Regions from separate parts of the Mesorhizobium sp. WSM3864 genome, predicted to be linked through region 2. Evidence: riboswitches for the same ligand, from Rfam matches in the RefSeq annotation. Region 2 holds a riboswitch; each other region holds the start of a gene.
The links. A riboswitch is a leader RNA that binds a small molecule or an ion and turns the genes downstream of it on or off. The one in region 2 is predicted to bind cobalamin.

Region 1 (10,514 bases), on a different contig from region 2:
CACGGCTGCGATGGCGAACACGCCTCCCAACCGATCGTATAGACTCTTGTCCGGCGCGGTCTGCTTGGTCTGCGCCAGCGCATCGCCGGCGGGCAATATGGCGGTCGACGCGGCCGCCGCCGCCAGCACGGCGACGACGCTTCGTCTCGAAAGAGAGGTCGAAACAGCCGTTTTCATCTCTGGTACCTCCGTTGGGCCAGAGCCGGCCGCTCTGGCGGCTTCAATGCGTGATTGCGGGACATATGCACTTTGCCTCAAACGGCATCGTATGAGGAACTAACGAAACTGCGCCCGAAATATTCCTCAGGCGGACCGGCAGCCAGGGGTCTATTCACGATGGCTAAAATTTTGCGTGACGGAGACGGATACATAAACGGCGTCGCGCGTTAATGCGCCTATGGCTGACGGGCTTTTCCGTGAATCGTGGCCTCGCGGAAACGGCGAGATGGCGCGATTCATTCGTGAATATCCCTGGTCGGAAAGCCCGCTCGGGCCGATCGAGACATGGACGCTCAGCCTGAGGACGACGGTCGACCTGATGCTCGCCGCCGAAGCCCAGATCGTGCTTTTCTGCGGGCCGGAGTTTGTCGCGCTCTACAATGACGCCTACGCGCCGACCATCGGCGACAAGCATCCGCGGGCGCTCGGCCGCCCCGCCGAGGAAAACTGGTCCGAGCTCTGGACCGACCTCGAGCCGCTGCTGCGCGGCGTTCTCGAAACCGGCGAAACGTTCTCGGCCAGGGACCGGCCTTTCTACATCGAACTGTCCGGCCTGGTCGGCGAGACGGTGTATTTCGACATCTCCTATTCCGCGGTGCGGGCGCAGGACGGCACGGTTGAAGCCGTGCTCTGCATCGTTTCGGAAACCACGGCCCGGGTGCTGGCGGCAGCAAAGGTGCGCGAAAGCGAGCAGCGGTTTCGCGCGCTGGTCAATGCCAGCTCCGACGTGGTTTATCGGATGAGCCCGGACTGGCAGGAAATGCATGAGCTGGACGGCCGCGGCTTCCTGTCGAGCGCTCAGGGGCCGGCGATCCGCTGGCGCGACGAATACCTGTTCCCGGAAGACCAGGCGAGCATCCAGGCGGCGATCGAGCGCGCCATCATGGAGCGCGGCGTGTTCGAGCTCGAGCACAGGGTGCGGCGCGCCGACGGGTCCGCCGGCTGGACCACCTCACGGGCAATCCCGATCATCGATGACACCGGCAGCATCCTGGAATGGTTCGGCATGGCCGCCGACATCACCGAAAAACGGGCGAGCGAACAGCAGATCCAACTCTTGATGCGCGAGGTGAACCACCGCGTCAAAAACCAGTACGCCGTGATCCTTTCCATGATCCGCGAGACGAGCAAACGCGCGACGGACCCGCGCGCGTTCGAACACCAGATCCGCGAACGCATCATGGCGCTGTCGCGCTCGCACGACCTCTTGGTGCTCAACGACTGGCGCGGCGCGGGCATGGCCGACCTTGTGCGCGAACATCTGCGGCCGTTCGGACACGAAGAGCGCATCTCGCCATCCGGACCGGACGTGACGCTGCGGCTGAACGCGGTGCAGAACATCGGCATGGCGCTGCATGAGCTGGGCACCAACGCGACGAAATACGGCGCCCTGGCCGGCGACGCCGGAACCGTGCGGATGGACTGGCGGGTAGCCCCGGCCCCCGAAGGCAGCGATTTCGAGCTGGTCTGGGAGGAACATTTTTCTGAACCTGCCGCGGCCGCCGATGCCAAGCCGCACAAAGGCTTCGGCAGCGTCGTTCTCCAGCGCGTCGTCCCCACCAGCCTCTCCGGCAGCGCCTCCATGGAACGGCTGCCCGGCCTCGTTCGCTGGACGCTCTCGGCGCCGCTCGCCAACGTGGTTGTCGCCCGTGGGGCGGAGCTGGACGGCGATGAGCAGATCGCCGGGCTGACGTGAGGGCGGCTGCATCCTGAGGAGACCGACCCGACGGCCGGCCACAACGCCTGGGGACCCGCTGCGCCGCCGAGCCTGCCGTATCGCCGCACGTCGCTGGCCTGCGCTGCTCCCTTTTTTTGCTTTCCCTTCCCGGCCTTTTTTCGAACAGAAAAGCGCCAGCTTTTCTGTTCTGGACTCTGGATATTTGGACTCTGGATTCTGGCTTATGGATTATGGGGCTTATCCCAGGCCTTAACCCCTGGCTTATCCAAGCGCAGAATTCCGTCACACTTCCAAAGGCTTGGGCTACGGGTCCTCAGCATGCCTTTGAAGCGCGTGCGCACGGGCCGGCGATCTCCTGTTGCTGTCTGGCCAACAGTGAACAAAATGGGAACAAAAATGTCAAGCCGGGCACCGCTGACGGGGCTGGCGATCGTCGCCTTTGCCGCCGTCGGCTTCCTGTTGCCGAGGCGCTTCAAGGAGGCAGGCTGGCAGCCCGCCGGGATCTGATGGCAGAGAGATGCGGCTGGCCTGCTGCAGCCAGCCGCCGCCGGCGGCTTATGAATTCTTTGCTGCGGATGCGCTCTCCACATCATCCAGCCCCTTGGCCTTATAGACGACGTAGGAGATCGCCCAGGCGGCGATGAAGATGCCGATAATGGCGAAGCCCAGATTGTTGAAATTGTCGTTGAGCGTGCCGACGCCGTTCCAGAAGCCGCCCGACAGACCAAACTTGTCACCGATGAGGCCGAGCGCCTCGATGCCGCCGATCAGTACTGCGACAAGGACCGACACCAGGGTGATCGTCATGTTGTAGTACAGTTTGCGGATCGGCTTGACGAAGGCCCACTCATAGGCGCCGAGCATCATCACACCATCGGTCGTGTCGACCAGTGACATACCGGCCGCGAAAAGCACCGGGAAGACCAGAATGGCTTCGAACGGCACGCCCTTGGCCGCTTGTGCCGCGGACACGCCGAACATGGCGACTTCGGTCGCGGTGTCGAAACCAAGGCCGAAGAGGAAACCAAGTGGGAACATGTGCCAGCTGCGCGACACCAGCCGGAACATCGGGCGGAAGACGCGCGCCAGGAAGCCGCGATTGTTGAGCAGCAGGTCCAGATCCTCCTCGACAAACGCCCCACCGGCCCGCACCCGCCGATAGCTTCTGTAGATCGAGAAGAAGATGACGATGTTCATCGCCGCGATGGCGAGCAGGAAGAGTGCGGAAACGCCGGTACTGATCGTGCCGCCAATCTCCTGAAGGCTCTGGAAACGGCCGAGCAGGGACGTTGCCGCCGCGATAGCCGCAGCGACGATGACGACGATCGTCGAATGGCCGAGTGCGAAAAAGAAGCCGACTGAGACCGGCCGTTTGCCGTTCTGCATCAGCTTGCGCGTGACATTGTCGATGGCCGCTATGTGGTCGGCGTCGACGGCATGGCGCAAGCCCAGGCCGTATATGACGAGAGCGACGCCAAGCAATGTCGGCTTGTCGTGGAAGGCGACGAAAGCCCACAGCCACGCCCCGACGTTGAGAATGGCGAGTGCGCTGTAGATTGTAATCAGCTTGGCTTTCAGGTCCGGCGAGCTTTTGTTCAGCATTTTCGATAGTTGGATCAGCATGGTTCTGCCTTTGACGTTGCCTGTCATCGCAGGGAACTCGCCCCGCCCTCCGGCCAGGCGCGCACACCGGATCACCCCGTCCGATGTTCTGCTTTGACGTCCATGATGGCAGGTCTCCTGGCTCGCGGATTCCCGCCGCTTTCGCCTTCCCGGCCCATGCAGCCAGTGGCATCGTGAAAACGGCACGCCGCTTACAGTTGCGGGGGCAGCCACGGCTTTGGATTTCTCCGCACCGCGTTCCCTTTTGATCCCCGAAGGGAACCATCGGCGCGAATTCGCCACACCGCGGTTGGCCAGTCAATCAACAACTCCGACGGCCAGAGGCCCCTCACGCCATCGTGACGAGATCGCCGCGCCCCCCTCACACCCCCAGCGTCGGCTCGGTATTCACCTCCAGCGCATCCTCCGCCTCGTCCTCCTCGCCAAGCACCTCGCCCTTCGCCGGCAGTGCGCGTCCGATCCACATCGGGTCGATAAGGTGGTCGCGCTTGGGGTTGGTGGTGTTGGGATGGATGAGGATGCTTAGGCCGCCATGGTTCAGCATCAGCCAGGGAACCAGCGTCGCAAAAATCTCGGTCGCGAAGGAGACCTGGTACATGGCTTGCTGGTGCGGGCCGACCGGCTCGTCGCGCCAGTTGCCGAGGCGCACGCGAAAGCGCTCTGCGATGCGCTGGCGCAGCCATTCGGCATGCCGCCGCTCGGCCTCTCCGCCGTAGTAGATATGGGCGTGATAGCTGGCGATCTCGGCGATCGGCCTGACTTCGTTCATCGCGATGCTTCCCTTCGATGATTTTTTTGCGCCCGGCGGAACTCTAGCCGAAGCGCGGGCGCCTTGTCTGCAGCCGGCCGCGGTCTGCGCCTGCGGTCGGCAGGGTTGTCGGATATGGCGCTCCCTTGCTCGGCTTTGCCGGGCCATCTCTTCGCCACCTTGTGGGGGCGAGGAATTGCCAAACCGCCGAGGTTGCAACCGGCAGGAAGGATGGCAACGGCCGTTCTGCCTTTGCCCTAAATCACCGCGGTGACCGTGCCCTTCGCATTTAGGCGACAGCCGACTTTCGCCTGCCTCACTTCGATGCCGCCTCGCCTGTCATAGTCTATGCGCACCTCGATCGGCGCGTTGAGCCCGCTTCGGCGTTGACGCAAGGGGCCGGCGCTGACCGTGTAAACACGCACGGCGCCGAGGGGCTTGGCGGCCGCCGTGATCGCGGCGCGACAGGCGCGCACCACGGCGGCCGGCGTGCCCCGTATCGCCTTCGGAGGTGACAGCGGCGCGATGCGATAGCCTTTGGTGCCCCGCCGGAGGTCGCCGCCGGCGGATCTGGAGGGCCTCAGCACTGGAGGCAGCACAATGGTCTGCGTCGCGCTCTTGGCCAAAGCAGGGGCTGTCGGCACCGCGGCCGGGTTCTGCGCAGAGGCAGCCGATCCGCTGACGGCGGAAGGATCGTCGCCCGCGGCGGCGGCGCCCACGCTTGTCGACACGCCTGTGCTGGTGCTGCCCAGATTGCCGCCGGCATTGACGCCGAGCGATCCGCCGCCGGTCGATGCGCCGACGTTTGCGCCGCCGACACCGTCGGCACTGGCGCCCACGCCCGCCGACACGCCTTGCGAACCGGCGCCCAACCCGGCGCCCACGCCGATGCCGCCGACCTTGCCGCCCACGCCGACGTCAAGCGCCGAGGCAGGCCCGATCGGGATGGCGATCGCCAGTGCGGCTGCTAGGTATTTTTTCATGGCCAGACCTTTGTTCCAAGGCCAACCTTGTGTGGCTCCTCATCGAGCGTCCGCTCGACAGCGGTCTGCGAAGCCTTCGTCGCGCGAATGCGTGCCGAGCGATGGCGACTTCTCGCCCTGCCAGGCATCGGCCTCGGCGGTGACCGGCGCGGCTGGAGGCCGCTCGAAAGACGGATGATAGAAAAGCGGTCTCGGCAACGCCAAGCACTGAAAAAGGCTTAGGACTTCTCCTTTCAACTTAGCTGTCGACAGCAGGGCAAGTTTGAGCTCGCCTACGCGCTGCTAACGGGTAACTTTCAAATTAGTTTCAACTAAAATGCAACAGAACAAGGACACCACCGTGCCAGCGCCGGTTGCTGATGCCGACGCCGGGCTCTCGTCGAAATGGCCGTCTCGGCTTCGCCGGGCCAATTCTCCCCCACTTCCTGGCCGGCGCCGGCCTGGAGGCTTGAGAGTCGCCCAGGGCGGCAAGGCGCCCGCGCTACCGGCTCGAAGCCGCAACGCTCATCGCGCTGGCCGACAAGGACGCGGTGCTGGTCGGCCAGGCCGACCTGTTGCGATCGATGGTCGAGGGTGCGGCCGGCGATGCGATCCTGGCCAACAAGCGCGAGATCGAGACCGGCATCGCCGCCATCAGCGCCACATTGCGCGACAGGCAATCGTTCCTGCTGTGAGGGCCGGCTAGGCCTTGCCCCTGGAGCGCCTCACGCCTTTTGACTGGTGAGGCGCTCGAGCGCATCGACGATCAGGTCGCAGAATTTCGCATGGTCGAGCTTCATCGCCACGGTGTGGCGGAAATCGACCTGCTCGCTCGCCGTGCCGCCGAAATGGCGCATGCCGCCCAGCTTCTCGAAATTGCAGACCGTCATGCCCTTGGTCCAGCGTCCGGCAAGCTCGACGCGGATATCGGCCTTCTCGGTGGTGAAGACGCCTGCATCGATCATCGCCGCCACGCAGCAGGCGTCATGGACGGCGGGATAGGCTATCTGCAGCAGGCCGCCATGCGTGGTCGCGATGAATTCCCAGATGTCGAGGATGAATTTGGCGATCGGCCCGCCGACGGCGCGCACCCTGTCCTGCAGGTCGGGGGTGGCCAAGGCCTGGTGCGTGAGGTCGAGCCCCACCATGGTGACGTCCCAAGCGGCGCGGAACACCACGTCGGCGGCCTCGGGGTCGGCATAGACGTTGAACTCGGCCGCCGGCGTGATGTTGCCGCGCGTGAAACTTCCGCCCATCGCGACGACCCGCTTCACCCGCTCGACGATGCGCGGCTCCTTGCGCACGGCTAGAGCGATGTTGGTGTAGGGCCCGACCGGCACCAGCGTGACGGTTTTCGGCTCATGCGCCATGACCGTCTCGATGATGAAGTCGACGGCATGGCGCTGGTCGAGCTCGAACGAGGCGGGCGGCAGCTCCGGGCCGTCCAGCCCGGTCTCGCCGTGGATCTCGACGGCCAGCACCTGGTCGATGATCAGCGGTCCGGGAGAGCCTTTCGCCACCGGCACCTTTATGCCGTAGGCCGTGCAGACGGAGAGCGCGTTGCGCGTGGTGTTCTCGACATTGTGGTTGCCCGAAACCGTGGTGATGCCGAGAAGGTCGATATTCGGGTTGCCGGCCGCAAGCAGGATGGCGATGGCATCGTCGTGCCCCGGATCGCAGTCGAGGATGATCTTTTCCATGGGGTCGCCTCTCCCTGGCCTGCGGCGATTACAGACCGGGCCTCTGGTGACGTCAAGGTTGCCGCCTGGCGGAAGTGCGACCCCTGCGGTCCGATCACCATCTCGGGACGCTCTTGCCGCCCTTGCCTTAATGCCGCCTCAGCGGGCCTGGCCTCCTCTCGCTCCGCTCCCCCACAGCGCCCGCGCGAACACGTTGCGCTTGCCCTTGCGCGGCGCCAGCTCCACATCGCTGACCAGTTTCGCGCCGCCCTCGCGGCGCTCCAGCGTGATCTTGCGGCTGTGGAAGGCTTCCAGCTCGGCGCGGTGGGCGACGCTGATGACGGTGACCTTGGGCAATGCCTGGATCACCGTCTGCATCATCTTGTCCTGGCTCTTCTCGTCCAGCGCCGAGGTCGCCTCGTCCAGCACGACGATGTCTGGCTCGTGCAGCAGCAGGCGCGCGAAGGCGAGGCGCTGCTTTTCGCCGCCGGAGAGTGTCTGGTCCCACGGCGCCTCTTCCTCGATCCTGTCCCGCAGGTAGCCGAGGCCGACCTTGTCGAGGGCGGCGTCGATCTCCTCCACCGTCCAGTTGTCGGCGGCGGCCGGATAGGCGACCGCGCGCCGCAGCGTGCCGGTCGGGATGTAGGGGCGTTGCGGCAACATGAACAGCCGCTTGCCGGCATGGAAATTGACGCTGCCGCCGCCCCAGGGCCACAGGCCCGCGACGGCCCGCACCAGCGTCGACTTGCCGGTGCCGGATTCGCCGGCGACCAGCACCCGCTCGCCCGGGTTGATCTCGACCTTCGTCTCCTTGACCACGCCGGTGCCGTCGTTGAGGGTGACGGAGAGATCGTCCAGGCTGAGCATCGCGCCGTTTTGCGTCTCGCCGCGCCGGATGCGCCCGAAGGACTCGCTCTCTTCGGCGCGCTCCAGCCCGTCGAGCGACATCATCAGCGAAGCGACGCGGCGCGCCGAGGCGTTCCAATCGGCCAGGCGCGGATAATTGTCGACCAGCCAGCCGAACGCGCCTTGCACGATGGCAAAGGCGGAGGCCGCCTGCATGACCTGGCCGAGCGACATCGAGCCTTCGAGGAATTTCGGCGCGCAGAGCAGCACCGGCACCACCGGCGCGAACAGCATCGACCCTTGCGAGACAATCGCGGTGCGCATGTGCTGTCCGGTCAGCAGCGCCCATTGCCTCAGCACATGGCCGAAATTCCGGTCGATTCCGCTGCGCTCCTCCGCCTCGCCGCCGAGCAGCGCGATGCTTTCGCCGTTTTCGCGCACGCGCGTCAGCGTATAGCGGAATTCGGCTTCCGCCTGGTTCTTCCGCTCCGAAAGCTGCACGAAATGGCGGCCGATGACCACCATCGAGGTCGAGGTGATGGCGGCATAGATGACTGCGGTGACGACGAGGAAGCCGGGGATGGTGATGCTCTCGCGGCCGAGCGGCAAGGTGAGCGCGCCGCCGATGGTCCACAGCACGACGATAAAGGTCGAGGCCGCCAGAAAGGCGTTGAGGACGCCGGAGATGAAATCGACGGGGGACTCGGTGGCGATGCGCAGATCTTCGGTGAGACGGGCTTCGGGGTTCGAGTGGTCGCCGGCGACGAGGTTGAGCTGATAGTAGCGGCCGCTGGCCAGCCAGCGCGCGATGACAGATGTGGTGAGCCAGGAGCGCCAGCGGCGCTGGATCGTCATACGCAGGTAGACCTGAACGACGACGAGGCTGGCGCTTCCGGCAACCAGCGGCACGAAGACGGCGCTCAGCATATAGACGGTGTGGACATTGCGCTGCTCGATGGCGTCGAAGAAGGCGCGGTTCCAGACATTGATGCCATACTGGAAGCCGACATTGACGCAGATCAGCACCAGCAGCCCAATCGTAAACGGCCATGCGAGCTTGTCGCCATTCCGGCCCCAGTAGCCGCGCCCGCTGATCCAGAACCGCCTAAAGAGGTACTTCCTGCGCGCCTGCTCGGCCTCCTCGGGCGTCAGCTTCGGACCGGGCTCGACGGATTCCGGCGGCGGCGGCGCCGGCTCGCCGACGGCCTCCGGCGTGGCTTCGGCCGGCTCCTCTTGCTCGAGCGATTGCCTCGGGTGCGGCTTCTCTTCGCGGGGTCTTTCCGGGTGCAAGCTTTCCGGCGGCGACTTTTCCGGCCGCGTCTTGCCCGGGGGTGCTTTCGCTGCGCCCGTCTTTGCGAGGCGCGACTTCCCGGCACCGCGCGGCTGCGCGCCGTCGGCCGATCTTGGCTTGAGCTTTGCTTCGGACATCAGCCGACAACGGCTCAAAAATCAGAAGGTTTCACGATCTCGGCGAGAGATGTTGCCTGCCCGCTCGGGCCTCGACCTCACCTCACCCGGCAAAACCCCGCCGCGCGGCGGCCATGCCTTCCCACATCAGCTTGATCCCCAGCGCGCCGACCACGGCGCCGGCGGCGCGGTCGATCCAGTGCTTGGTGCCGAGATAGGCCGCGCGCGGCCGGCTTGAGGAAAAGGCGAAGGCGACGACCGCGTACCAGACGAATTCGTTGAGGAAAAGCAGCGGCGGCAGGACCAAGAGCATCCAGAGCGGCGGCGAGGCCGGAAGCATGGCCGCGAACATCGAGGCGTAGAAGATCGCCGTCTTCGGATTGGCAAGCTGGACCAGAAGCGCGCGACACAGCGCCCGCCAGAACGAGCCGGCGCGCGCCGAGGCATCGTTCGCGATCTCGATCGGCTGATTGGCGCCGCGCCAGATCTTTATGCCGATCCACAGCAGATAGGCGCCGCCGGCGACGCGCAGGAAAATGTCCAGCCAGGCGACCTGGACGAGCAGCGCGGTCAGGCCCGCGACCGCGATGATGGCGAAGATGAAGCCGCCGATGCCCATGCCGATCGCCGCCGCTAGGCCATCCGTGCGCTCGCCGGCCACCGCGATGCGCGAGACGACGACGAAGCTCGGCCCCGGGCTCATCGCCCCCAGCAGGAAAACGCCAAGGATGGAAAGGATGGTTGCAATCTCGGACAAGGCTTCCTCCGCAGGTCGGCTGCAATTGCCTGCGCAGTACAATGCACGCGCCGCGCGCCTTGTCACCATCCTGGCGGGCGATCGGCGAGCGCGAGCATGCCCAGACGGCGTCTGGTCAGGCAGGAGCCGCGCCCTATGTCTTCCGCGGCCCGTCCAGCCATCGGGCAAAACACCGCCTTTTGCGGAACAAGCGGCAACTGCTTGGGTTGGCAGCCGTGTTCAGCAGTCGTACGGTATATGGCGGAAGTGCCTCTGCACACGGGGAGACTTCAGATGAAAGCTGCCGCAGAACGCGACCCTCGCAGGCGCGAGCTTTTGAAGGATCACGGCCCAGCCGGACTGGCCGCGAAGTCTGTTTCCGGCCGCGCCGCGGCCCAGCGGCGTCGACGACGCGCCGCCCACAGTCAAGACGTCCCGCCGATCCGTTCGCGCCAAGCATGATCCGTTCCAGTGCTTTCCTTCCCTAGACCGAGGCGAGGCCGCTCGCCGCTCTGGATGGGCCTGATCGCAACGCTCTCCGGCTGCGCGGGCGGGGTGCTCGACCCGCAGGGCCCGATCGGGGCGGGCAACCGCACGATCCTGCTCAACTCGCTGG
Region 2 (10,514 bases):
CTTGGCTATCCGGACTGGCTGTTCAACGCCATCGGTCATCCGGTAACCTGGATCGGCAGGCTGATATCCTTTCTCGATCGCAGGCTCAACCACGCCACCGATTCCGACGAATTGCGTCGCCGCCGCGGCGTCCAGGCGCTTCTGGTCATCCTGCTGGTGCCGGCGGCCATCGGCCTGACGCTGCATGTCCTGCTCTGGCTGATCTTTCCGTCCGGCCTGGTCATCGCGGCCATTCTCAGCTCCTCGCTTCTGTCGCAGAAGAGCCTCGCCGAGCATGTCGAGGATGTCGCCGATGCGCTGGAGACCGGTGGCCTGACGCTCGGCCGCATCGCCGTTTCGCGCATCGTCGGCCGCGATCCGGACAAGCTCGACAGGGCGGGCGTTGCCCGCGCCGCGATCGAAAGCCTGGCCGAGAATTTCTCCGATGGCATCGTCGCGCCCGCCATATGGACCGGTGTCGGTGGTTTGGCCGGGGGTGCTGCGTACAAGGCCGCCAACACTGCCGATTCGATGATCGGCCACCGCACGCCGAAATACCAGGCCTTCGGCCGGGCGGCCGCTCGCTTCGACGACCTGGTCAACCTGCCGGCATCGCGGCTCACCGGCCTGCTGATTGTGCTGGCGGCCTTCATCGTCAAGGGCGCCGACCCCCGCAACGCCTGGCAGGTCATGCGGCGTGACGCGAAGAAGCACCGTTCGCCCAATGCCGGCTGGCCGGAAGCCGCCATGGCCGGCGCGCTGGGGCTCGCCCTGGCCGGACCGCGCAGTTATGGCGGCGAGGTCGTCGAGGATGCCTTCATGGGCGAAGGCGGCAGGCGCGAGGCCGAAAGCACCGACATAAGGCAGGCGCTGGAACTCTATCGTGTCGCCGACGGGCTGCTGATCGGCCTGTTCGCGATTCTGTCGGCGACGGTGATCTACCTGACCATTTTGATCGGCGGCTAAGGCGCCTCAGAATTCAATCCCCTGCTGCGCCTTCACGCCGGCCGCAAAATGGTGCTTGGTCTGCCCCATCTCGGTGACGAGATCGGCCGCCTCGACCAGCAGCGGCTTGGCATTGCGGCCGGTGACGACGACATGCAAGCCCTCGCGACGCGCCTTCAGCGCCGCGACCACCTTTTCCAGCTCGAGATAATCGTAGCGCAGAGCGATGTTGAGCTCGTCGAGGACCACGAGGCTGATTGACGGGTCGGCAATCAGCTCGAGCGCCCTCGCCCAGGCAGCCTCGGCGGCGGCAATGTCGCGCTTCAGGTCCTGCGTCTCCCAGGTGAAGCCCTCGCCCATCGCGTGCCAGACGACGCGATCGCCAAAGGCGGCGAAGGCATCCTTCTCGCCCGTGTGCCATTTGCCTTTGATGAACTGGACGACGCCGACGCGCTTGCCGTAGCCGAGCATCCTCAGCGCCAGGCCGAACGCAGCCGTGGTCTTGCCCTTGCCCGGCCCCGTATTGACGATCAGCAGTCCCTTCTCGATCGTCTTGCCGGCCACCTCGGCATCCTGCACCGCCTTGCGCTTGGCCATCTTGGCTCGATGGCGTTCGGCATCCTTGTCGTCGATGATCGTGTCTTTGATCTCGCCCATGTCACTTCACCTTGAGCGGCAGCCCCGCCACCATCATCAGCACGCTGTCGGCGACAGCCGCGACCTGCTGGTTGAGCCGCCCGGCGGCGTCGCGGAACCGGCGCGCCAGCGCATTGTCCGGCACGATGCCGAGCCCGACTTCGTTGGACACCACAAACCACGGTCCGCGCGGCTGCGAAAGCACATCCGAGAGCCGCCGGCACTCGGCCTCGATATCGTGGTCCGCCAGCATATGATTGCTCAGCCACAATGTCAGGCAATCGATAAGCACCGGCTGGTGATCGGGCAAGGCGTCGAGCGCGCCGACCAGGTCGAGCGGCGCATCGACGGTGACCCAGCCTTTGCCGCGGCGCGAGCGATGCAGCGCGATGCGCTCGCGCATCTCCTCGTCATAGGCCTGCGCGGTGGCGATATAGGCCCAAGGCGACGGGCTTGCCGCCACCAGGCACTCGGCATGCGCGCTCTTGCCGGAGCGCGCACCGCCGATGATGAAGGTCAGATGGCCGTCCGCACGATCAGGCAAAGCTGTCGCGCAGGCTGGTCGATGTACCGGTGAAGCGCCCGCGCACCACACCGACGGCCGCACCGAGCACCAGCCAGAAGACCAGATCGGTGAGGGTCACCGCCACCACGAACTGATGGTGCAGCCCCTCGGGAATCGCCGTCTCGAAGCTGACGGGCTGCGGCGCGCCGACTACGTGCGGAGCGACGATCAGCACGACCGCCAGAATTGCCAAGGGCAGCGACTTGCGAAAGGCGATCAATCCAAGGCCGACCGCGGTTGCGGCCACCGTCGAAATCCACCAGATCTGGCGCGGCAGAAGTTCCGCCGCCGGCATGGCCGGCAGTTCCGGCGGCAGGCCGAGGCCGGGCGCGAGCGTGAAAACCGCAAAACCGGCAAGGCCCCAGAACACGCCCTGGCGCCAGCTGCCGATGCCACCGGCGAATTCCGACACCGCGACCAGGATCAGTGCGAAGCCGATGCCGGTGACGATGTTGGCGACAACGTTGAAGGCGAAGCGCTCGAAGCCGTCGGCCGGAGCCCAGCCCTCGTCCTCGGTCGGAGCCGCCGCTTCCGTCGACGCAGGAACGGCGCTGCTCATCGCATTGCCCGCCGGTTCGGCCGAGCTCATGGCAGTGCTAGTTCCAGTGTTGGCGGCATGGTCGTGGTGATGACCGCCGCCCGCCTTTTCATAGACTTCCGCTTTGAGGATCAGCGGCACGGTCGCATAGGCCTGCATGCAGGCAAGCGCGATGCCCGCCACGAGCCCTGCGATCGCCGCGACGAACACGACGTTGCGAAACAGATTCATGATATGGGGCCTTAGTCAGTGGCAGGGAAAAGCCATCGAGTGACGATAGTCGTGGGCAGCGTTGTGGACCGCATCGATGTGCGAGAAGCCGACAAAACCGACGACGAAAATGCCGAGCAGCGCGGCGAGAGCCAGCTGCATGATGCGCGACTGCGAGGAGACGGAGGCGCCGAGGGCGACGGAAGCGGTATTCATGTCTTGTCCTTTCGCCCTCCACCCGAGGGCATCGAAGTCAACTTTCCTGTCGCCGGCAGGTCTCCTGGCTCGCGGATTCGCACCCTTCCCCACCTTCCCGAGGACAAACCTCAGTGGTTCTATGGAGAGGACTACCGCACACAGTTGCGGGGGCAGCCACGGCTTAGGGCAAAGACTCCACCCTCACCGCATTCCCTCTTGGCTCCAAAAACGGAACCGACGACGCCATCGACTATAGGCAGAATCGTCGCGACCGGCAAACCAAATTCCGTCACGCCGCAGCGTGATTGCGGCACCGGTTTCGGACTAAGATCCGGCGATCCGCTCGGCAACGAGCTGCTGCAATCGCCACAAATGGCGGTCGTGAATACCGCGCTGTTCGAGGTTCTTCACGGTGTTGTAGAGATAGTCGGTGCCTGAACCCCAGTGGCCGCACGAGGTCGCCAGCCTTTCGACCACCTCGTCTTCGTTGAGTGGGCCGGCATAGGTCGTGCCTTTGCGATTGATAACGAAGGCAAGCGCTCTCAACGGTCCCTTGTCGGTTGCGAGTTGCAGCAGGCGAGGTCGGTAGCTGGTCGGCTTCAGCGTCATCTCGCGGCGAAAAAGCCTGTCCAACGCCTGCCGGCGGTCACCACCGTTCAGGCGGAAAGCAACACCCTTGCATTGGCCGCCACGATCCAGCGCCATCATCAGGCCGGGGCTTTGCTTGGTGCCGCGCCAGCGCGTCATCTTCATGCAGAAGGAGCGATGCCAGCCGCGTGCCACGGCGACGCGCTCCTCGACATGCTCAATCTCGGGCTTCCAGATCAGCGAGCCGTAGCCGAACAGCCAGAGAGGCTCGGTTGCAGGTAGCTCGGCCTCGAATGCATCCAGCATGGCTTCATAGTCGCTGTCCACGAGATGCTCGGCATCCGGGTCGGGCCCCGGGTCATCGACCGCGCGAAAACAGCGGGCGACCAGTTCCACGGTCAGCGACATCGTTCTTGCAGGCATACTTTGCAATCCTGGGCAGCCGGCGAAACCGCAGGCGATTACGAAGTGACCTTAAGGGCAGCACCCGGAAGCGACAATGGCCGCGCAATTGACAACGGTCCTGCCCGGGTGTCGGCTGTCATCAGCCAAGGGGAGCCGCTCATGCAGCCAAATCCTAGCGAACACAGCCGCTACAATGGCCTCACCAGCCTCGAGCCGACGTTGCCTGCAAGCGCCTATCGGGAAGCCGACGCTTACCGGCTCGATCTCGAAGCGATCTAGTATCGGAGCTGGCTCATGGTTTGCCGCGAAGCCGATCTCGCGGGACCTCTTGCCTTTCGAACCGCGCGTATCGGCTCGCAGGAGGTCGTCGTGCTGCGCGACGAGACCGGGAGCTTGCGCGCCTTCCACAACACCTGCCGGCATCGCGGCTCGCAGCTCTGCCAGGAAAGCGAAGGGCGGCTGAAGGCAAGGCTGCTCACCTGCCCCTACCACGCCTGGACCTATTCGCTGCGCGGCGATCTCGTCCGTATCCCATCGAAATCGCTGCCCGAAGGCTTCGACAAGGACAATTATCCGCTCTACCGGGTGGCGCTGTCAGTGTGGCGCGGCTTCGTCTTCATCAATCTCGCAGTGGAGCCCGATGGCTCGGCGGAAGCCTCCTTCGACTCCGCCTCCCGCGATCTTTCGAACTGGCCGCTGGAGACGCTCGTCCCCGGGCACCGGCTCACCAAGGTGATGAACTGCAACTGGAAAATCTTCTGGGAGAACTTCAACGAATGCCTGCATTGCCCTGGCGTGCACAAGGACCTGTCGCGGCTGGTGCCGATCTATGGGCGCGGCCTGATCGCGAGGCATGACGATCCGGAATGGGCGCGCTATGCGGATAATGATGCGCCGGAGTTTTCCGGCGGCCTGCGCGCGGGCGCCGAGACCTGGTCGCGCGACGGACGCGTCCATGGACCGGTCTTTGCCGACCTGACGCCGGCCGAGCGAGCCGCCGGCCAGACCTACGCAACCTCGCTGCCCTCGATGTTCATCGTCGGCCATGTCGACTATGTCCGCACGGTGCGGTTGACCCCGCTCGGGCCCGAGCAAACGGAGCTCACCGCCGAATGGCTGTTCGCGCCCGATGCCCTGGCACAAACCGATATCGACAACATCGTCGCCTTCGGCACCCAGGTGCTGGAGGAGGACGCCGCGATCTGCGAGGTCAACCAGAAGGGCCTGCACTCGATCCGCCACCAGGCCGGCGTGCTGATGCCCGAGGAGTACGATTTGCGCCGCTTCCACGAGTGGGTGCGTGGGCGCCATGCGGCGTTGCAGCCGGTCAAAACGACTTCGGCAGATAGCGCCAAGTGAAGAAGCCGCAGAAGGCGGCCAACAGGCCGAGCGTGGCGAACACCGAGCCGAGACCGAAGAAGGTCAGCACCACCGAATAGACCAGCGGCGGCGTCAGCTCGGAAAAATCGAGATAGGTTCGATAGACAGCTGCCATCTGCGCCCTTTCATAGGAACGCACCGACCGCATGAAGGCGGTCGAGCCCAGCGCGTCGAGCGCGATGGTGAACAAGGCGCCGCCGAGCAGGAAGGCGGCGGTGAGCAGCGGCGCGGCGGCGCCGACGCCGCCGGCCGCGAAAAGCATCGCCGCCATGGCGAAATAGGCGAAAGCCATGGTCCGACGGCCGCCGAAGCGCTTTCCCGCCCTGCCCCAGAAGATCGCCATGAACAGAAGCGCATTGCCTGCCGAAACCAGCAGCCCGCCGGCAAGCTTGCCCTCGCCCGTGATCACCATGAACAGCGGGCCATAGACGAAGAAGGTCGTCCAGAAACACGAGCGGCCGAAGGCGATCAGCCACGCGAGGCGCAACCGCGGCTGCGCGACGAAGCGGCCGATATTGGCGAGCGGGTTGATCGGACGGCTCTTGCCGGGACGGATCGAAGGGTTGTCGCCCAGCCGATAGGTCCAGAACAACGCCAGCAGCGCCAGCGCGAAGGCCACGACCGCGCCGTGCGCGGCATAAATCCCGAAGCGCGTATAGAGGAAAATGCCGAGCGTCGGCCCGCCGGTCCAGGCGAACATCGACCAAGCCATGCGCAGCGATTCCGCCTGCATGAAGTCGGTCTTGCGGATGTGGTCCATGATGTAGAGGTTAAGTGTGATGGACAGCGCGCTCGCCCCCATGACACGGCACAGCATCCCGGCGAGTTGTCCCGGCAGCGTGTGGGTAACGAAGAACACCGAGCCGATCGCCAGCATCAGGCAGCCGCCCGTGTAGATCCAGCGCCGCGCGAAGCGGCGGATCAGCATCGGCATGAACAGCGTCACCGACAGCCCGAGCAGCGACACGATGGTGTAGAGGATCGAGACGATCTGCTCATTGTGCAGGATCTCGTAGGCTTGGATCGGGATGACGCTGGAGATGGTGGCGCGAGCAAAGGATTCGACCGCATAGAGCGAAGCGAAGGTGCGCGCATCCGCGGGCCTGAGAGCCGGAAGCCAGATCGGATGGCGCACATGGGTGGACATCGGCCCTCCGAAAAGTGAATCGCTCGCCAAATCTGGCCGGACCAGTAGCGGACCGGTAGCAGGAAACCGACTCCGAGAGGCCGAAAAGCGAAGCCGGCCAAAGGCTTTCCGCCGCTGGCCTAAAGCGGCTTGCCATGCCGCCGGAATGGCAGCAGCCGATCCACCCTCTGTTGTACGCCCGAACCGTGATAGTCGTTTGGCACGACTGAATCGGATTGCGAGATCAATGAGCCTTCAGACGACCGGCGACGCTGTTCAGGATGCGCCGAAACACGGCCGCATCGTCGCCATCGACGTCCTGCGCGGCATCGCGCTGATCGCGATGGCGAGCTATCATTTCACCTGGGATCTCGAAAACTTCGGCTACACCTCGCCGGGCCTCACCGCCTTTGGTTGGTGGAAGCTCTACGCCCGCTGCATCGCCTCGACTTTTCTGTTCCTGGTCGGTGTCAGCCTGTTCCTCGCACATGGCCGCCATATCCGTTGGCCTGGCTTCTGGAAGCGCTTTGCGATGGTTGCGATTGCGGCGATCGCCATCTCGGTCGTCACCTATATCGCCACGCCGGACGGCTTCATCTTCTTCGGCATCCTGCACGAGATCGCGCTGGCAAGCCTGCTCGGCCTGGCTTTTCTCAGGCTGCCGACATTGCTGACGGCGATCGTCGCCGTGGCCGTGATTGCGGCGCCCTATTATCTGCGGTCGGAAGTCTTCGACCATCCGGCGCTGTGGTGGGTCGGGCTGTCGCCGACCAACCCGCGCTCGAACGACTATGTGCCGCTGTTTCCATGGTTCGGCGCAGTGCTTGCCGGCATTGCGGTCGTCAAGCTCGCTTCGGCATCCGGGCTTCTCGCCCGGCTGGCGACCTGGATGCCCGGCCGCTGGTCGAACCCGCTGACTTTCATCGGCCGGCACAGCCTCGCCTTCTATCTCATCCACCAGCCGCTTCTGTTCGGCTCGGTGTGGCTGTTCTCGCAGGTCATGCCGGCGGCGCCACAAGACAAGGACGCTGGTTTCCTGTCGGCTTGCCAGGCGCAGTGCGAACAGCAGCGGGACAGCAAGTTCTGTTCCAGCTATTGTGGCTGCATGCTGGACACGCTGAAGGGCGAAGGGTCTCTCGACAAGCTCTACAGCAACGACCAGTCCAGCGCCTGGAAAGCGCATCTGGCCGATCTGGCGAGCACTTGCACCGCCGCGACCGAGGACGAAATGGAGGGAGGCCAGCAATGACCGGCATCGCAAAGCCCGGACACGGGATCATCCCCTGGCCGCCTGTGATCTATGTCGTCGCGATCGCACTGAGCGTCGTGCTCGGCATGCTCTACCCGCTGCCCTGGATCGGGGACATATTCGGCGCTATCCTCGTCGGCGCCGGCTGGGTAGCGCTCTTTGGCGTGGCGGCGCTCTGGGTTACCGCGATCCGCGCCATGGTGCGCGCCAGGACAACGCTCAATCCCAATGCCGAGCCCGACCATCTGGTGACATCGGGGCCCTTCGGCATCACCCGCAACCCAATGTATCTCGCCAACACGCTGCTGTTGATCGGCGTCTCCTTCATCACCGGCATCGTCTGGTTCCTGCTGTTCGCCTTCCTCGCCGCCTTCGCCACGCAGAAAATGGCGATCGAGAAGGAGGAAAAGATACTGGCGGCAAAGTTCGGCAAGAAATACCGCGATTACGCCAAGCGGGTCCGGCGCTGGATCTGAGGCTGTATCGACAATGAAGGTTGCTGGGTGCGAGCAGGCCCCGCACCTCTTTAGCAGAAGCATCCGCGACGAAGTTCGAAAGCTCCGGCCACCTCGAACGTCTGCGACAGTTAGCCTAGCTGAATTCTTTGGCTGTCCGCGGGCTACGTGTTGACACCCAGCTCCGCCAACCGCTCCACGCAGGACTCCTCGGCCTGGTCGAGCTCGGCAAGCGTCTCCTCGAGGTCGCGCCGTTTCTGGCGCAGGTCCTCGCGCTTTTCCTCGATGCGCTTGATCATCAGCTTGAGCTGGCCGACCTCGCCGGGCGGTTCCTTGTACATCTGGATGATTTCGCGGATTTCGGCGATCGAGAAGCCGAGCCGCTTGCCGCGCATGATCTGGCGGATCAGATGCCGGTCGGACGGGCGAAACAGCCGCGTGCGCCCGCGCCGGATCGGCTGCACCAGCCCCTCGTCCTCATAGAACCGCAACGTCCGGGTCGACACGTCGAATTCGCGCGTCAGCTCGGTGATCGTGTAATATTCCCGCATTCTCGCTCCCACGCCCAAACGTCCAAGCGTCGCCACGCAGAAGCGTCGCCCTTTCTCCAATCAACCCCGTCTGTGCCGGAATCGGCATCTGACCCTAGGGCAACGTCGCACGGCATTTACGTAAAAGTCAATTATAGCACTGTCTTAAGGAACGCCAAACCACCAAGTGGCCAATCCGAGGAAGGCAAAGAAGCCGACGCAGTCGGTGACCGTCGTGACGAAGACGGCGGAGGCTACCGCCGGGTCGATCTTGAAGCGGTCGAGCAGCAGCGGGATGAGAATGCCTGCCAGGGCCGCCGCGAACATGTTGATGATCATCGCCGCCGCGATAATGCCGCCCAGGTTGGGGTCGTGGAACCACAGTCCAGCAACCATGCCGATCAGCACCGCAAAGACGATGCCGTTGATGAAGCCCACTCCCACCTCACGGCGGATGATCCGGGCGGCGTTGTAGATGTCCAGATCCCTGGTCGCCAGCGCCCGCACCGTGACGGTCATTGTCTGCGAGCCGGCATTGCCGCCCATGCCGGCAACGATCGGCATCAGCACAGCGAGCGCCACGATATGCTCGATGGTCTGGTCGAACAGGCCAATCACCGAGGCCGCGAGAAACGCCGTGACCAGATTGACGAGCAGCCACGGCACACGCGATCGCGAGGTCGCAAGCACGGTGTCGGATAGCTCTTCGTCGCCGACGCCGCCCATGCGCAGAAGGTCCTCCTCTGCCTCCTGCTGGATGACGTCGACCACGTCGTCGATGGTGAGCACGCCGACCAGACGCTCGTTCTCGTCGACCACGGCGGCCGAGAGCAGGTCGTACTGCTCGAATTCCCGCGCCGCCTCTTCCTGGTCCATGGTGGCGGGGATTGCATGGCGCGTCTCATGCATCACCTCCTCGACCTTCACCGCGCGCTTGGTGCGCAGGATCTGGTCGAGATCGATGGCACCGAGCAGTTTGAAGCTCGGATCGATGACGAAGATCTGGCTGAAGCGATCGGGAAGGTTCTTGTCCTCGCGCATGTAGTCGATCGTCTGGCCGATGGTCCAGAACGGCGGCACGGCGACGAACTCGGTCTGCATGCGCCGGCCGGCCGTCTCTTCCGGATAGTCGAGCGCGCGCCGCAGCCGGATGCGCTCGGTGAACGGCAATTGCGACAGGATCTCGTCCTGGTCCTCCTGGTCGAGGTCTTCCAGGATGTAGACGGCGTCGTCGGAATCGAGTTCCTGCACCGCCTGCGCGATCTGTTCGTTGGGCAAATTGTCGACGATGTCGAGCCGGATCGCCTCGTCGACCTCGGTCAGCGCCGAAAAGTCGAAATCCGAGCCAAGCAATTCGACCAGCGCGCGGCGCTGCTCGGGATGGAGTGCTTCCAGCAGATCGCCGAGTTCCGACTGATGCAAGTCGTCGACTTCGCGTTTTAAGGTGAGCGTGTCGCGATCGGCGATGGCCGCGCCGATCTGCGTTAGGAAGGCAGAACGGACGGCGCCGTCCTCGCCATAGATGTCGGCGCCGCCTTCCTCGACGGTCCTGGCGCCGGTCGTCTCTCTGTCCTGGCCTTCCACCAGCGCCTCCCGCCAACAGCAATCCGGAAAGGGTGTGAATCAGGTCTAGAGCATGAGCCCGAAAAGTGGAAACCGCATTTCGGGAAATCCGATGCTTATGCGGCAGATAGGGTCAAGACACGATTC
Region 3 (10,514 bases), on a different contig from region 2:
ACGGCCAAATGAAAACCTAAACAAACAGTTGCAGCCGCAGCCGGCAGACTCAATCGGAGAGCTGAGTTTTCGATTCAGGCGCGCTGCGCCTGCATGCCATGGCCGAGTGCGGCGAAGACCGTCCGCACGATGCCGGTCGTGTCGAGGCCCGCGTCGGCATACATCTTCTCAGGCTTGGCATGATCGGTGAACTCGTCCGGCAAGACCAGCGGGCGCACCTTGAGGCCGTTTTCCAACAGGCCTTCATGGGCAAGGAAATGCAGCACCTGGCTGGCGAAGCCGCCGACCGCGCCCTCCTCGACCGTGACGAGAACCTCATGCGAGCGCGCGAGGCGGCGGATGAGATCCTCGTCCAGCGGCTTGGCGAAGCGAGCGTCGGCAACGGTGGTCGAAAGGCCTGCGGCGCCGAGCTCCTCGGCGGCCAGCAGGCAATCCTGCAGCCGCGTGCCGAACGAGAGCAGCGCCACCTTGGTGCCTTCCTTGAGAATGCGGCCTTTGCCGATCTCGAGCACTGAGCCGCGCTCCGGCATGTCGACGCCGACGCCGTTGCCGCGCGGATAGCGGAAGGCGGTCGGGCCGCCGTCGTAGTCGGCTGCCGTGCGCACCATATGGCGAAGCTCCGCCTCATCGGCGGCGGCCATGACGACGAAGCCAGGCAGCGAGGCGAGGAAGGTCGTGTCGAAGGCGCCGCAGTGCGTGGCGCCGTCGGCGCCGACGAAGCCGGCGCGGTCGATCGGGAAGCGCACCGGCAGTTTCTGGATCGCCACGTCGTGCACCACCTGGTCGTAGGCGCGCTGCAGGAAGGTCGAATAGATGGCGGCGAAAGGCTTGTAGCCTTCGGTGGCGAGGCCAGCGGCGAAAGTCACCGCATGCTGCTCGGCAATGCCGACATCGAAGGTTCGGGCCGGGAACACCTCGCCGAAGAGGTCGAGGCCGGTGCCACTCGGCATGGCGGCGGTGATCGCCACGATTCGTTCGTCCTCGCGCGCCTCCTGGATCAGGCTCTCGGCGAAGACCTTGGTGTAGCTCGGCGCGTTGGCCGGCGCTTTCGCCTGCGCGCCGGTGATGACGTCGAACTTGTTGACGCCGTGATACTTGTCGGCGGCGGCCTCCGCCGGCCCGTAGCCTTTGCCCTTCTGGGTGACGACATGGATCAGAATGGGCCCGTCGCCATTATCGCGGACGTTCTTCAGCACCGGGATCAGGTGCTCCAAATTGTGTCCATCGATCGGGCCGATGTGGAAGAATCCCATCTCCTCGAACAGCGTGCCGCCGGTGACGTAACCGCGCGCGTGCTCGACGGCGCGGGTGATGGCGCTGTCGGCGCGCTTGCCGAGATAGGAGGTCAGCTTCTTGCCGAAATCGCGCAGGCCGAGATAAGTCTTGCCGGAGGCAAGCCTCGCCAGATAGGCGCTCATCGCGCCGGTCGGCGGGGCGATCGACATGTCGTTGTCGTTGAGGATGACGATCAGGCGGGCATTGAGCGCGCCGGCGTTGTTCATCGCCTCATAGGCCATCCCGGCGGACATGGCGCCGTCGCCGATGACGGCGATGACATTGTTGCGGCCGCCCGAAAGGTCGCGGCCCATCGCCATGCCGAGGCCGGCCGAAATCGAAGTCGAGGAATGCGCTGCGCCGAAGGGGTCGTATTCGCTCTCTGCGCGCCGGGTGAAGCCGGAGAGACCGCCTTCCTGGCGAAGCGTGCGGATGCGGTCGCGGCGGCCGGTCAGGATCTTGTGCGGATAGGCCTGGTGGCCAACGTCCCAGATCAGCCGGTCTTCCGGCGTGTTGAAGACATAGTGCAGCGCAACCGTAAGCTCGACGACGCCGAGACCGGCGCCAAGATGGCCGCCGGTGTGCGACACCGCGTCGATCAGCTCCGCGCGCAGTTCGGTCGCCAGCTGCGGCAGCTCGCTTTCATCAAGCGCCCGCAAATCCGCGGGAATGCGGACTTTGTCGAGGAGCGGCGTGTCAGGCTTCGGGTTCACTCTGGGACGGCCTGTCAACTTAACCTTGGGTTAACCTTCAAATATGCGCTTTGCTATGCGCGAGATAGGCTGACGGCGCGCCAATGTAAATGCGTGTCAGTGACGCGCCCGGCGCAGAATGTCCATTCTGCGCTAACCTTCCGGCAGCGGAATGAATTCTTCCTCATCGCCAGGAACGATATCGAAGCGGCCCGTCTTCCATTCTTCCTTGGCCTGCTCGATGCGTTCTTTCGAGGACGAAACGAAATTCCACCAGATATAACGCTTGGAGCCCAGCGACGCTCCGCCGAACAGCATGAAATGCGCGCCGCGCTCGGACGACACGACGATTTCCTCGCCCGGTTTGAACACCAAAAGCCGCTCGGCCGGGAAACGGTCGCCGGCAATCGAAACCTCGCCCTCCAGCGTGTAGATGGCGCGTTCCTCGGCGTCGCCGGGGATTTTGACGCTGGCGCCCGCCGCCAGCCGCAGATCGGCATAGAGCGTTTCCGAGGCGGTCGCGACGGGCGAGCGCAGCCCGGAAAATTCGCCGATGACGACGCGGCCGCTAACGCCCTCGGCATCGATTTCGGGCAGTTGGACGACCGACGTGTTCGCGAACACCGGGGCGATTTCTTCCTTGCTGTCCGGCAGCGCCAGCCAGGTTTGCAGGCCGGAAATCGACATCGGCGCGCCGCGCAATTCCTCGGGCGTGCGCTCGGAATGAACGATGCCGCGGCCGGCGGTCATCAAATTCACGTCGCCCGGCGCGATCACCATTTCGGTGCCGAGCGAGTCGCGATGCCTGATCTTGCCGTCGAACAGATAGGTGACGGTGGACAGCCCGATATGCGGATGCGGGCGCACGTCGATCGCGTGGCCGGCACGCAGGATGGCCGGGCCCATGCGGTCGAAGAAGATGAACGGACCGACCAGCCTGCGTTTCGCCGTCGGCAAGGCGCGGCGAACCTCGAAGCCACCAATGTCCTTGGCGTTGGGAATGACCATCAACTCGATCTGGTCGCAGGCGAAGGCGTCGCCGGCCTCGGGATCGTTGCCCGGAAAGAAGCTCATGACCGGCGTCAGGCGAAGCGGAGCGCGGATCGGGCCTTCGCCTTGGCGGCCTCTTCCTCGCGGTTGCGCGGATGCTGGGTGGTTTCGAGGCTGTCAAGCAGCTCGCGCGCGGCGGCGGCGATCGCCTCGACGGCGTGGTTGAAGGCATGCTCGTTGCGCTTGGACGGCTTGGTCGCGCCGCTCAGCTTGCGCACGAACTGCAGCGCCGCGTCATGGACCTCGTCGTCGGTCGCCGGCGGATCGAAGTTGAACAGGGTCTTGATGTTTCGGCACATGCTTTAACTCCTTACCTGCTTTCTGCCCGAACCGGTCTGACATTGTGCACCGAGGTGTGTTGAGATTCAGGTCAGACCGAGCCGAAAATGGCGGGTTCCGAGAACCGGACCGGAGCGTACTTGAAGGACGTGAGCACCGGAACCGCAGAAAGCCGCGTTTGCAGGCGGCCTCACCTGAATATCAATACACCTCACTCGGCGTCGAGCGGCTCCGTTCCAACCGGCTTGCCGTCGCGCGAGAGCCTGATCTTCTCGACCTTGTCCTCGGCGGCCTTGAGCAAGCGGTCGCAATGAGCCTTCAGCGCCTCGCCGCGCTCGTAGATCTTGATCGACTGGTCGAGCGGAACGTCGCCGCGCTCCAGATCATCGACGATCTTCTCCAGCGCGTCGAGCGCCTGTTCGAAGCTCATCGCCTTGACGTCTTGGTTAGCTTCATCAGCCATCATTCATCCCTTCATCAGCCGCCCGACATGGGCGGCGACCGAAAATGCCAATCCTTGCAGATCGTAACCGCCCTCCAGCAGGCTGACGAGCCGGTTGCCGCTGTGGCGCCCGGCGCGCTCCATCAGCTGGCCGGTCGCCCAGTCGAAATCATCCTCGGTCAGGTTGATCGCGGCCAGCGGATCGCGATGGTGCGCATCGAAACCGGCGGAAATGATGATCAGATCCGGCTGGAAGGCGTCGATCGACGGCAGCACGCGCGACAGGAAGGCGTCGCGGAACGTGTCGCTGCCGGTGCTCGGCGCAAGCGGCGCGTTGACGATGTTGCCGGCGCCGGTCTCGCTCTTGGCACCGGTGCCCGGATAAAGCGGCATCTGGTGGGTCGAGCAATAGAGCACCGACGGATCGTCCCAGAAAATGTCCTGCGTGCCGTTGCCGTGATGCACATCCCAATCGACGATGGCGACGCGCTCGGCCAGATGCTTCTCCTGCGCATAACGGGCGGCGATCGCCGCGGTGTTGAACAGGCAAAAGCCCATCGCGGTCGCTTTTTCGGCGTGATGGCCGGGCGGACGCGCGGCAACGAAGACATTGGCGGCACGGCCCTCGAACACATCGTCGACGGCGGCGTTCGCCGCGCCGATCGCCGTCACCGCCGCATGCCAGCTTTTCGGGCTGGCGCTGGTGTCGGCATCGATCGAGACGATCCCCGTCTCGGGAATCGCAGCGCGGACACGGCCGACGAAATCCTCCGGATGCGCGTAAAGGATAGTCGCCTCGTCGCCTTCCGGCGCCTCGACGCGGTCGAGGGCCGAAAAAGCCTCGTCGTCGAGCACGCGCTCGATGGCGCGCAAACGGTCGGGCCGCTCGGGGTGGCCGGGCGGCGTGAGGTGTTCCAGGAATACCGGATGAGTGTAGAGACGAGTGGTCATGGCGCCTAATCTAGGCACCTGTCGCACGGATAGCCATGTTTCAGCGCCGAATGATTGGGGAAATCGCGCCCAATCGTGTCGCTGGCGGCATTGGCCCGGCTTCGGCTTCGCGATAAGGTCGCGTCGCTGCCTGGTGCCCGCAACGCGGGAGAATCGGGAACACGGTTGAAATCCGTGGCGTGCCCAACGCTGTGAGGGGGACCGCGCCGGCAAACGCCACTGTCCCAGACGGGAAGGCGCCGGATGCGGGTCGATCCCGAGCCAGAAGACCGGCCCGGCAGACATGGTCATCCGCATGGTCAGGCGGAGGACTGCTTATCGCAAGGGGACAAGCGATGCAGGCACGAACAGCCGCCGCCGGCGGCGATGACTTTGACCAATTGGCGCGCGACGCCGTCTACCGAGCCATGTTCACCCGGCGCGACGTGCGCAGCCATTTCCTTGCCGACGATCTCGACGACAGCGTTTTGGCGCGGCTGCTCACCGCGGCACACCACGCGCCGTCGGTCGGCTACATGCAGCCCTGGAACTTCATCGTCATCCGGGACGCCACAAGGCGGCGGCAGGTGCGCGACCTGTTTTTGGCCGCGCGCGAACAGGAACTGCCGGCGATCGAGGTGGAGCGGCGGGCGCTCTACCGCAAGCTGAAGCTCGAGGGCATCTGCGAAAGCGCGCTCAACCTCTGCATCACCTGCGACCGCCAGCGCTCGAAGAACTCGCCGCTCGGGCGCTGGCACAATCCGGAGATGGACCTCTACAGCACCGTCTGCGCGGTGCAGAATTTCTGGCTCGCGGCGCGGGCGGAAGGCGTCGGGGTCGGCTGGGTGAGCATCATCGAGCCCGAAGCGCTGAAGCGACTGCTGTCGATCCCCGAGCACGTCACGCCGATCGCCTATCTCTGCGTCGGCCGCGTCTCGGAATTCGCGCCGAGGCCCGACCTCGAAGCGCATGGCTGGGGCAAGCGCCTGCCGCTGCCCGAGTTGGTGATGAGCGAGACCTTTTGCGGCGCCGGCGAGGCGCCGCTCAAATCGGCGATCGCTCGCCTTGGTTCCCGTGAAGGGGCGAAGCCGTGATCAGGCGGCCTTCGTGGCCGGGGCTGCTGCTCAAGCGGTCCTTGGCGAATCCCAGCGCGAGCCGCCGAAGGGGCTGAGCGCCTTGTCGCGCAATTCCCTGAACTTGGACGAGGCTTCGGCCAGGCGCCGGTCCCATTCCGGATTGGGGACCTGGCCCTCGATGGTGGCGAAGTAGACCTGCATCAGCGAAGCGATGGCGAAGGGCTCGATGAAAGCCGCCTTGAAGGCCCAGGCGAAGACGATGGCCAACACGAAGGCCCAGCCGGCAAGCTGGCCCGGCATGGCCCAGAGGATCGCGGCGGCGGGCGCCAGCATCAAAAGGAAGATGACGAAGGAAACGCCCCACATGATCACCGCCAGCCAGACGGCGTTCTTGACCATCAACTTGCCGTTCTGCGCGTAGAGCACGACGCCTTGCCTGGCGGTCTCGAAAGGCGAGTTGGAATTGGTGCGGATGTTGTAGCCGAGGATGATCTCGTCGACATAGGTCAGCGACAGGCGGATGACGGTATTGATGAAGCTCACCAGACCGCTTAAGCCTGGAATGGGTAGGAACGCAGCAACGCCGCCGATCAGCCCTGTGATGGCGCGGATGGCGCCTTTCACCAGCTGGTCGACGACGAAAAGGATGTTGGCCTCGGCGAAGCGCTTCGTCACCACTTCGCGCGCATAGGCGATCTGGCCCTGGCCGTCGGGAACGTCCTGCCCGTCGATCAGATGGACCATGACGGCGATATGGCCTGCCTTGAGCACATAGAGAATGTATTCGCGGATCCAGTAGACGGCGATCGAGACCACGCCGAAGCCGACCACCCCACCCCACAAGGCAAAGGACATCGGCCCGTCCGGATCGGTCGAGATGTGGCCGACGCCGTAACCGACGCTGGCGCCGGTGCCGGTCGCTGTTATGTAGGCCACCGTGATGCCGAAATAGACGATGATGCGAAAGACGATGAACGGCCACGTCCGCATCATGATGGACACCGACCGGCCGATGCTGAAGTCCCACATGGCCCCGACCCTCCGCCTCAGAGAATTGGCGGGAGAGGATGCGCTCGCTCCTGCCAAAGTCAATGTCGGAGGGATTTTGAGCGGGGGACAATTGTCTGAGGCAGCGCGGACCCGAGTGATTGCCCGCAACGCCGCGACCGGATGCTATTTGGTTTTCAGGCCTTCCAGCAGCTGCTTGAACGCCGCCACAACCTTCTTCGACGTCGCTTCCGGATCCTTGGCATTGGCGATGCGCTGCGAGGCCTGGCTACTGGCGCCGTTGATGAGCCGCGCTGCGGTCTCGGGATCGAGATCGGGAACGACGACGCCCTCCTCCTGCAGCTTTGACAGGTGATCGGTCATTGAAGCCGTGCAGGCGCTGGCGTTGGGCCACTGAGCCGGATCGCCGAGCACGGCCGGGCCGTCCCTGAACATGATGCGCTGGATTTCCGGCTCAAGCGCCATCTCGATATAGGTGGTGCATTCGTCGACGAAATGCTGCCAGCGAGTAGGCGCCCGCGAGGCCACCTCGTTCACCCGCGCCGCCATCTCGGCGTCGATTTCGGCGATCACCGCCTGCAGGAGCCCCTTCTTGTCGCCGAAATGATGATAGAGCGCGCCGCGCGTCAGACCCGCCGAAGCGGTGAAATCGTCCATCGAGGCCTCGGCATAGCCGATCGTGCCGAAGGCATGGCGCGCGGCCGCGATCAGCTTGGCGCGCGTCTCGGCGATCATCTCCTTGCGGGGTTTGTGCATGGCTCCTGGCCTTATTCACATACGCGTCGTATGCTAATTGACATACGCGACGTATGAACTATTTGACATTCATACGCTGCGTATGTAGTTGCGGCGCCTTCCCTTGTCGAGGAACGGGACCATGCGAAACCCATATTCGGAAATCTTTCGGGCTCCTGGCACGAAGAGCTTCGCCGCGGCAGCCTTCATCGCCCGGCTGCCGATCGCCATGGCGCCGATCGGTATTGTGGCGATGCTGTCGCAAACGCATGGCGAGTACTGGCTGGCCGGCGCCGTCTCGGCCACATACGCTTTGGTCAACGCCTTCCTGTCGCCGCAGGTCTCGCGGCTGGTCGACCGCCTCGGCCAGAGCCGGATTGCAGTGCCGACGACACTTGTCTCGGCGCTTGCCTTCGCGACCTTGATCGTCGCGGCCAACCAGCACTGGCCGGTGTGGACCTTGTTCCTATCGTCGCTGCTTGCCGCCTTAATGCCGAGCATCCCGGCGCTGGTCAGGGCGCGCTGGACCGAGATTTTTCGCGACCGCCCCGAGCTCAATACGGCCTTCGCCTTCGAATCGGCCGCGGACGAGCTGGTCTATGTCGCTGGGGCATCGCTGTCGGTGGGCTTGAGCGCCGCGCTGTTCCCGGAAGCCGGGATGGTGGTGAGCACCTTGCTGCTCGCCTTCGGCTCGGCGGCATTCCTGCTGCAGCGTCCGACGGAACCGCCCATTCGCCCGGCCGAGGATGGCGCGGCCGGTTCGGCGATCCGCCTGCGGCCGGTGCAGATCATCACCGTCGCGCTGATCTTCGTCGGCGCGACCTTCGCAACCACGGAAGTCACCACCGTTGCCATTACCGAAGAGCTCGGCCAGCCCGAAGCAGCCAGCCTCGTCATCGGCGTCTATGCACTGGGATCCTTCGTGCTCGGCATCATCGTCGGCGCGCTCAGCCTGCGCACGCCGCTGCAACGCCAACTCGCGATAGCGGTCGCCGTCATCGCGCTTACCACTCTGCCGCTGCTTCTTGCCGACACGGTGCCGACGCTGGCGCTTGCCGTGTTCGTCAGCGGCGTTGCCATCTCGCCGACCTTCATCACCGCCTTTGGACTGATCGAACGCCACGTGCCGGCGGCAATGCTCACGGAAGGCGTGACCTGGGTGACCACCGGGATCGGCATCGGCATGGCGCTTGGCTCCTTCGCCGCCGGCTGGATGGTCGACACTTTTGGACCGCAGAACGGGTTCTGGGTGTCGGTGGCGGCAGGCTCGGTCGCTTTGGTCACCGTGCTCGCCGGCCAGTGTCGGCTGGCGACGCCGGACTGCGCCCCGGATGAATGCGAAGCGGCGATTGTTCCGGCTGGATGATACCGATGCATCCGGTGCTGGCTGGCTATATGTCCTGCTTTGGAACGAACTTCGCCGCCGGGAATGCGTAAAGCCCCGTCGGCGCGCCATGGAGCATGATCTCCCGCTCGAAGACGAAGCCGCATTTCTCCAGCACGCGCCGCGATGCCGGATTGGCGGGACGCGCCAGTGCGATCACCCGACCGGCGCGCAAGGGGCCGAAAGCCGCGTGCAAGCTCCCCCGAACCAGTTCCGTCGCGTAGCCATGCCCCCAGGTCTCGGGGTGAAGATGATAGGACAGGTTCAGCCCATCGAAATCGCTCGATAAGGTGACGCCGCCGAAGCCGATCAGTTTCTCATTGGCTTCGACCGCCCAGCGACCAAATCCGTGCTTCTCCCAATGATCGATGTCGCGAGCGAGCCTTGCGGCACTCTGCTGCGGCGTGTCCGGCGTCGGGTCGGGGCGATGCGCCACCAGTTCGGGGCGCGAGAAAAGATCGGCCAGAAACTCCAGATCCGCCTGTTTGGGCCGGCGCAGCAGCAGTCGTTCGGTCTGCTGGCTGACAGGCAATGGCGCGGCCATCGTTTTTCTCCGTCGCCCTGTCGGCCGAAACGTCAGAGAATTTCCGTCTTGGCGATGTGAATGCCGAATCCTTCGAGCCCGACATAGTGGCGCTCGCGCGAGGCGATCAGGTTGATCGAGGAGATGCCGAGATCCTTGAGGATCTGCGCTCCGAGCCCGATCTCGCGCCACTCGTTCTCGCGCCGGCGCGCCTCTTCGTGATCCTCGCGGTCGCCGCTCTGGGGCCGCTTGCGCTCCTGATGGGCGACGCCGACCGAGCCTTCGCGCAGGTAGACGATGACGCCACGCTTGCGCTCGCCCATCGCCTCCATGATGTGGTCCAAGCGGTGGCTGGTGCCGAAGACGTCGGTGACGACGTCTTCCGAATGCAGCCGCACCGGCACCTCCTCGCCGTCGCGGATGTCGCCAAAGACGACCGCGACATGGTGCATGGAATCCCAGGGCAGCATGTAGGTGAAGACCTGCGCCTTGCCGCCGGGCGTCTCGATGTCGGAGCAGGCGACGCGCTCGACCAGCGTTTCTTTGCGCTGGCGATAGGCGATGAGATCGGCGACCGAAACCTGCTTCAGCCCGTGCTGCGCGGCGAAAGCCTGCACCTCAGGTCCACGCTTGACGGTGCCGTCGTCGTTGACCAGTTCGGAGATGACGCCGATCGGCGGCAGCCCGGCGAGTTTGCACAGGTCGACAGCGGCTTCCGTATGGCCCGAGCGCATCAAGACACCGCCTTCGCGCGCGATCAGCGGGAAGATGTGGCCGGGCCGCACGAAGTCGGAGGCACCAACATTGCCATTGGCGAGGTTACGCACGGTGAGCGTGCGGTCGTCCGCCGAAATACCCGTCGTGGTGCCGTGCTTGAAGTCGACGCTGACGGTAAAAGCCGTGGTGTGGGCGGAATCATTGTCGGCCACCATGGGCGCAAGGTTCAGCCGCCTTGCGTCCTCGCGCAGCATCGGCGTGCAGACGATGCCGGAGGTGTTGCGGACGATGAAGGCCATCTTTTCCGGCGTGCAGTGCACGGCGGCAACGATCAGGTCGCCCTCGTTCTCGCGCCCGTCATCGTCCATGACGACGACGATCTCGCCGCGCTCGAAAGCGCGGA

Region 1: linked by a shared signal. The riboswitch ahead of CK215_RS25435 (HoxN/HupN/NixA family nickel/cobalt transporter) and the one ahead of CK215_RS00380 (CbtB domain-containing protein) in region 2 are both predicted to bind cobalamin.
Region 3: linked by a shared signal. The riboswitch ahead of bluB (5,6-dimethylbenzimidazole synthase) and the one ahead of CK215_RS00380 (CbtB domain-containing protein) in region 2 are both predicted to bind cobalamin.

Annotation. Positions count from the first base shown of each region.
Region 1 covers NZ_NSGD01000018.1:27,224-37,737, reverse strand. The annotation lists gene CK215_RS25445 (group 1 truncated hemoglobin) at 1-129, opposite strand, end outside; gene CK215_RS25440 (HWE histidine kinase domain-containing protein) at 539-1,915, shown strand; gene CK215_RS25435 (HoxN/HupN/NixA family nickel/cobalt transporter) at 2,453-3,520, opposite strand; cobalamin riboswitch at 3,610-3,801, opposite strand; gene CK215_RS25430 (DOPA 4,5-dioxygenase family protein) at 3,882-4,289, opposite strand; gene CK215_RS25425 (hypothetical protein) at 4,526-5,251, opposite strand; gene CK215_RS31430 (hypothetical protein) at 5,782-5,925, shown strand; gene CK215_RS25420 (nucleoside hydrolase) at 5,956-6,930, opposite strand; gene CK215_RS25415 (ABC transporter ATP-binding protein/permease) at 7,069-9,183, opposite strand; gene CK215_RS25410 (LysE family transporter) at 9,266-9,865, opposite strand; gene cyoA (ubiquinol oxidase subunit II) at 10,415-10,514, shown strand, end outside.
Region 2 covers NZ_NSGD01000001.1:70,858-81,371, reverse strand. The annotation lists gene cbiB (adenosylcobinamide-phosphate synthase CbiB) at 1-945, shown strand, start outside; gene cobO (cob(I)yrinic acid a,c-diamide adenosyltransferase) at 952-1,581, opposite strand; gene cobU (bifunctional adenosylcobinamide kinase/adenosylcobinamide-phosphate guanylyltransferase) at 1,583-2,104, opposite strand; gene CK215_RS00385 (CbtA family protein) at 2,097-2,894, opposite strand; gene CK215_RS00380 (CbtB domain-containing protein) at 2,910-3,089, opposite strand; cobalamin riboswitch at 3,126-3,325, opposite strand; gene CK215_RS00375 (gamma-glutamylcyclotransferase) at 3,396-4,082, opposite strand; gene CK215_RS00370 (aromatic ring-hydroxylating dioxygenase subunit alpha) at 4,359-5,423, shown strand; gene CK215_RS00365 (MFS transporter) at 5,392-6,591, opposite strand; gene CK215_RS00360 (DUF1624 domain-containing protein) at 6,818-7,819, shown strand; gene CK215_RS00355 (isoprenylcysteine carboxylmethyltransferase family protein) at 7,816-8,295, shown strand; gene CK215_RS00350 (MerR family DNA-binding transcriptional regulator) at 8,439-8,825, opposite strand; gene mgtE (magnesium transporter) at 8,970-10,388, opposite strand.
Region 3 covers NZ_NSGD01000002.1:465,422-475,935, forward strand. The annotation lists gene dxs (1-deoxy-D-xylulose-5-phosphate synthase) at 75-1,988, opposite strand; gene CK215_RS06460 (pirin family protein) at 2,121-3,041, opposite strand; gene CK215_RS06465 (DUF2277 domain-containing protein) at 3,050-3,316, opposite strand; gene CK215_RS06470 (exodeoxyribonuclease VII small subunit) at 3,508-3,759, opposite strand; gene CK215_RS06475 (histone deacetylase family protein) at 3,763-4,689, opposite strand; cobalamin riboswitch at 4,804-4,982, shown strand; gene bluB (5,6-dimethylbenzimidazole synthase) at 5,025-5,762, shown strand; gene CK215_RS06485 (hypothetical protein) at 5,793-6,773, opposite strand; gene CK215_RS06490 (TetR/AcrR family transcriptional regulator) at 6,918-7,508, opposite strand; gene CK215_RS06495 (MFS transporter) at 7,630-8,853, shown strand; gene CK215_RS06500 (GNAT family N-acetyltransferase) at 8,879-9,415, opposite strand; gene ribB (3,4-dihydroxy-2-butanone-4-phosphate synthase) at 9,448-10,514, opposite strand, start outside.